One region of the Proteus sp. Marseille-Q3619 genome, then DNA from elsewhere that is predicted to be linked to it. Evidence: predicted binding sites of a transcription regulator. Region 1 holds the regulator's gene; the other holds the start of a gene.
What was found. The regulator CRP, encoded in region 1, controls carbon source genes, mostly activating them, when cyclic AMP is high. The targets are predictions, from matches to a motif close to ATGTGANNNNNNTCACAT.

Region 2: a site for CRP is predicted at 1,448-1,465, ahead of ACWPWK_RS04050 (NupC/NupG family nucleoside CNT transporter). Genes of this name have one in related genera too.

Annotation. Positions count from the first base shown of each region.
Region 1 is NZ_CBDIMP010000001.1:1,901,009-1,904,227, reverse strand. Features, by position in the region: gene ACWPWK_RS08720 (aminodeoxychorismate synthase component II) at 1-259, shown strand, start outside; gene argD (bifunctional acetylornithine/succinyldiaminopimelate transaminase) at 377-1,591, shown strand; gene crp (cAMP-activated global transcriptional regulator CRP) at 1,689-2,321, opposite strand; gene ACWPWK_RS08705 (OsmC family protein) at 2,634-3,041, shown strand; gene ACWPWK_RS08700 (phosphoribulokinase) at 3,131-3,219, opposite strand, start outside.
Region 2 is NZ_CBDIMP010000001.1:853,674-856,892, forward strand. Features, by position in the region: gene ACWPWK_RS04045 (DUF3820 family protein) at 1-36, opposite strand, end outside; gene ACWPWK_RS04050 (NupC/NupG family nucleoside CNT transporter) at 203-1,387, opposite strand; gene ligA (NAD-dependent DNA ligase LigA) at 1,615-3,219, opposite strand, start outside.

The DNA of each region.
Region 1 (3,219 bases):
AATACATCATAATCAACAAGGTGTTTTTAAGGGACTTAATCGGCCTTTAAATGTGACGCGTTACCACTCTTTAGTGATTGATGCGACGACATTACCCGTACCTTTTGAAGTGACGGCATGGAGCCAACATGATGGAAATGTTGATGAAATTATGGGAATTCGCCATCGTACTCTGCCAATTGAAGGGGTTCAATTTCACCCAGAAAGTATTTTAAGTGAACAAGGGCATGAGCTATTAAATAATTTCCTTAAATATTAAATGGATAGCATTTAAATAGCGAAATAACGCCTTTTTATACAAAACCACATTTGATTTTTTATTCATATTTAGTGATTATATTTTCATATTGAATATGAATAACGATCAGGTGGGGTAATGACAAAGCAAAGCATCAACCGGGCAACTTACGATCAAGTAATGTTGCCAATTTATTCACCCGCAGAATTTATTCCTGTCAAAGGGATGGGTAGCCGTGTTTGGGATCAGCAGGGAAAATCGTATATTGATTTTGCTGGTGGTATTGCTGTTTTAGCACTGGGGCATGCTCATCCTGCTCTTAATCAAGCCTTGAAAGAACAAAGCGAACAACTTTGGCATGTTAGTAATATTTTTACTAATGAACCAGCATTGCGTTTAGCACAAAAATTAATAGATAACACATTTGCAGAACGTGTCTTTTTTGCCAATTCAGGCGCAGAAGCGAATGAGGCAGCATTTAAGTTGGCTCGCCATTATGCCATCACTCGCCATAGTCCTTATAAAACTAAAATTATTGCTTTTCACCATGCATTCCACGGCAGAACACTGTTTACAGTATCTGTTGGTGGGCAACCTAAATATGCAGATGGTTTTGGCCCTAAGCCTGCAGATATCGTGCATATTCCTTTCAATGATTTAGAGGCGGTTAAAGCTGTTATTGACGACCATACTTGTGCTGTCGTATTGGAACCTGTGCAAGGTGAAGGTGGTGTCACGGCAGCAACACCTGAGTTTATGAGGGGGCTACGTGAATTGTGCGATAAGCATCAAGCTCTGCTTGTTCTTGATGAAGTACAAACAGGTATGGGACGTACAGGCAAGCTTTTCGCCTATATGAACTATGATGTGACACCAGACATTATTACAACTGCAAAAGCGCTAGGAGGTGGTTTTCCACTCAGTGCGATGTTAACAACACATGAAATAGCTTCTGTAATGGGCGTAGGGACTCATGGTACAACTTATGGTGGCAATCCATTAGCTTGTGCAGTGGGTAATGTCGCATTTGATTTAATTAATACACCTGAGGTACTTGAGGGTGTAGAAAAGCGCTATCAATGGATTGTGAATGAACTGGTGGCAATTAATCAAACGTACGATGTCTTTTCGCAAATCCGTGGACAAGGTTTATTGATCGGTGCGCAATTGGCACCACAATATAAAGGTAAAGCCAAAGAGTTACTCAGTCTTGCTGCCAAACATGGCTTAATGATGTTAAACGCAGGAGCAGATGTAATGCGTTTTACACCATCGTTAATTATTACCCAAGAAGAATTACAAGAAGGAATGGTGGCATTAAAAGCGGCTATTGCGGAATTTGTAAAAGGGTAGTGCGGACTAAAAACCCCATCTATAAGGATGGGGTTTATACAGATTGTATCATCAATAGCCCTTTTATTGGGCTATTGTTTGTTCGGGGTGGGGAAACTTAGCGAGTCCCGTAAACGACGATAGTTTTACCGTGTGCTGAGATCAGGTTTTGATCTTCTAGCATTTTGAGAATACGGCCTACAGTTTCGCGTGAACAACCAACGATTTGACCAATTTCCTGACGTGTAATTTTAATTTGCATGCCATCAGGATGCGTCATGGCATCGGGTTGTTTTGCTAAGTTTAGTAAGGTCTGTGCAATACGGCCTGTAACATCAAGGAAAGCAAGGTTACCTACTTTTTCTGATGTTGTTTGTAATCTGTTCGCCATTTGAGCAGAAAGGCGCATCAGAATATCAGGGTTAACCTGAATTAATTGACGGAATTTTTTATAGGAAATTTCTGCTACTTCACAGGCTGTTTTTGCTCTAACCCATGCACTACGTTCTTGATCTTCTTCAAATAATCCAAGTTCACCGATGAAATCCCCCTGATTTAGGTAGGAGAGGATCATTTCTTTTCCTTCTTCATCTTTAATAAGAACAGCCACGGAACCTTTAACAATATAATAAAGTGTTTCCGCTTTCTCACCTTGGTGGATCAGCGTGCTCTTGGATGGATATTTGTGAATATGGCAGTGTGACAAAAACCATTCAAGAGTCGGGTCTGTTTGCGGCTTGCCGAGAACCATTCGCGTTATCCTCTGTACGTTAAATGCAGCCTTTCAAAACGGATAGGTTCCCTTTTGATACAGCGTGCTTAAAAATCCTATCTTTACCTATTAACTTCCTGAGAACACGGTAAGTTAATATGGAGTAGATTATAATAAATGAGAAAATAATGCATTGATCTTAACCACTATCATCAAGCAGATATTGTTTTTAACACAATTAGTGCATTAAGTCTCGTTTTACGCAGTCAGCATAATAAACCTATTTGCTAATTGCTAGTTGAATTATGAGAATGTACTCTTTTAGTTTCTGTCATCTTTAGGGGAAAATAAATGGAAGCGAGAGTTAAGTGGGTAGAAGATTTATCTTTTGTCGGTGAGTCTTCTTCTGGTCATCAAATCATGATGGATGGAAATTCGGGTGATAAAGCACCAAGCCCAATGGAAATGGTATTAATTGCTGCAGGTGGGTGTAGCGCTATTGATGTTGTGAGCATCTTACGTAAAGGTCGTCACCAAGTGACTGATTGTGAAGTGAAATTAACATCAGAAAGACGCGAAGAAGCCCCTCGTCTATTTACTGATATCAATTTACATTTTATTGTTTCAGGTAAAGAATTAACGGATAAAATCGTAGAACGAGCTGTTCAATTATCCGCAGAAAAATATTGTTCTGTTTCTTTAATGCTAGGAAAAGCAGCCAATATTACGCATTCATTTGAAATAAAAGATGCCGACTAATTTTGATATTTTAAAATAAAGTTTAATTCGAAAAATAATATCCCTTAATTAATGGGATATTATTTTTATAGAGATAAATTTTATTTTGGTTAACTTATCTTTTCGCCATTTAATAATTTTTTGACTAATGGCGCCATAATTAATTCCATCGCTAATCCTAATTTCCCGCCCGGTACAA
Region 2 (3,219 bases), 1.0 Mb from region 1:
GTTTGCTATATCGATAAGGTGCTGTTTCTCTAACATGTTTTCTACCACGTTGTCATTGAAGGAATAGAACCGATTATAGGGCAATTTAAAGATAAAAAAAGCAGTACCCAAAGGTACTGCTTTATTTTCTGTTACTTGATTAACAAGTGACGCTGTTTACATTGTTATTTTATTCACATGCTATCTGTTTTATCTTCAGAGATTAAACAAACAGACCTGCGATAGCTGCTGATAAGAAGCTTACTAATGTAGAGCCGAACAGTAATTTCAGACCGAAACGAGAAACAACGTTGCCTTGTACTTCGTTCAGACCTTTAATCGCACCTGCTACAATCCCGATTGAAGAGAAGTTAGCAAATGAGACCAAGAATACAGATAAGATCCCCACAGAGCGTGGTGTTAACTCAGAAGCGATATCTTGTAAGCTACCCATTGCAACGAATTCATTAGACACTAATTTTGTTGCCATCACACTACCAACACGTAATGCATCTTGTTCTGGCACACCAATTACCCATGCTAATGGATAGAAAACGTAACCTAAACAATCTTGGAAGCTGATACCAAAAATCATGCTGAAAATCGCATTCACAGCAGCGATTAATGCAATGAAACCAATCAACATTGCAGCAACGATTAATGCAACTTTGAAACCCGCTAAGATGTATTCACCTAACATTTCAAAGAAGCTTTGGCCTTCATGCAGACTACCCATTTGAATATCTTCTTCATTTTCAACAGAATATGGGTTAATCACAGAAAGAACGATAAATGTACTGAACATATTCAGTACCAGTGCAGCAACAACGTATTTTGGATCTAACATTGTCATGTATGCACCAACAATTGACATAGATACTGTCGACATTGCTGTTGCAGCCATAGTGTACATACGACGCTGAGACATTTTGCCTAATACATCTTTATAGGCAATAAAGTTCTCTGATTGACCAAGAACCAGTGAGCTCACCGCGTTGAATGATTCCAGTTTCCCCATACCGTTCACTTTAGAAAGCACAGTACCGATAATGCGGATCACGAAAGGTAATACTTTGATATGTTGAAGAATACCAATTAATGCAGAAATAAAGATAATTGGACATAAAACATTCAAGAAGAAGAATGCTAAACCACCTTTCATCATGCCACCGAATACAAACTCAGTACCCTGTGCGGCATAGCCTAATAAGTGATCAAATAATCCAGCGAAGCCACGAACAAAACCTTCACCAACATCAGAGTTGAGGAAGAACCATGCTAATGCGATTTCAATAACTAATAACTGCACGATATAACGCAGACGGATCCCTTTGCGGTTGTTACTCGCAACGAATGCTAATGCGCCAATAACGGCGAGTGCTAAAACGAAGTGAATGATAGAGGACATGCATGCTCCAAAAATAAAAATAAATCTTGTAGAGCATTTTATGTAACGCGTAACATTACGATGTGACTACTGTCACAATCTCATGAAACCGCATACACACTATTTATTAAATAAGATAGGTTGATCACACTTTGAAAGTTACTTAAGAAACATTAAATGTAAATTTAGCTTAAGTGAAAATGCCACTGAGAAGGTTTCCCAGTAGCATTTATTAAATATTAGGATGATTATTTCGATTGATCAAGTAATCGTATCATTTCATCTTCATCGATAACAGTTATCCCTAATTCGTTAGCTTTCACTAACTTAGAGCCTGCTGCTTCACCCGCAATGACCATGTCAGTTTTTTTAGAAACACTTCCGCTTACTTTTGCGCCTAACGCCACTAATCTGTCTTTTGCTTCATCACGCGTTAACTGTGAAAGTGACCCAGTTAACACAACGGTTTTACCAGCAAAAGGATTATCACCCGCTTCATGAGTCACAATAACAGGCGCTTGCCATGTAATACCGGCATCATTGATCAATTGATCTATAACCGTTTTATTGTGTTCCTCTTGGAAGAAATTAACGACATGTTTAGCGACGACATCACCCACATCAGGGACTAATTTTAGCGCTTCTACATCTGCATTTCGTAATTCATCAAGGGTTGAGAAATGTGTTGTCAATCCACTTGCTGTTGCTTCACCAACTTCTCGAATACCAAGTGCATAAATAAAACGTGCAAATGTCGTTGATTTAGCCTTATCTAAAGCAGTGATCAATTTTTTAGCTGATTTTTCACCCATTCTCTCTAAACCAGATAGAATTTTTTCATCTAAACGGAAGAGATCTGCTGGTGTCTTGACATATTCTTTCTCAACCAGTTGGTCGATAATTTTATCGCCCATTCCATCCACATCCATAGCTCGACGTGAAACAAAATGTTTAAGTGCTTCTTTACGTTGCGCTCCACAAATTAAGCCGCCAGTACAACGAGCAACCGCTTCGCCTTCAATGCGCTCAACATCAGAATCACAAATAGGACAATGTGTCGGAAAGACAATCTCTTGAGCATCATCAGGGCGCTTTTCTTCAATCACACTGACAACCTGAGGAATAACATCACCAGCTCGACGAATAACGACCGTATCGCCAATGCGTATTCCTAAGCGTTCAATTTCATCAGCATTGTGTAACGTTGCATTACTCACAACAACACCTGCAACTTGAACAGGTTCTAAACGTGCAACAGGTGTAATCGCTCCAGTGCGTCCTACTTGGAATTCGACATCTTTGATAATCGTCATTTGCTCTTGAGCTTGGAATTTATAAGCAATAGCCCAACGTGGTGCTCTTGATACGAAACCCAGTTCCTCTTGCAATGCAATATCATCAACTTTGATAACAACACCATCAATATCAAAACCTAAATTGGGGCGAACTTCTTCTACATGGTGATAAAAATCAAGTACTGCTTTGCTGCCGGTGCAAAGTTTTACAGCATCGCTAACGGGCAATCCCCACTTTTTAAATTGTTGTAGGCGCTCATAGTGGCTTGTAGGTAATTCGCCACCTTCAAGTACACCGACACCATAACAGAAAAAGGTTAATGGACGTTTTGCTGTAATACGAGGATCAAGCTGTCTTAATGAGCCAGCTGCGGCATTGCGAGGATTAGCAAAAACTTTTCCGCCTGTGCGGCGCGCTTCTTCGTTTAAATATTCAAAGCCTTTTTCATTCATAAAGACTTCGCCACGAATTTCAATACGAGCAGGAATATCTTCACCATATAAACGCAGTGGAATGGCTTTGATTGTTCTCACATTCTCAGTGATATTTTCCCCTGT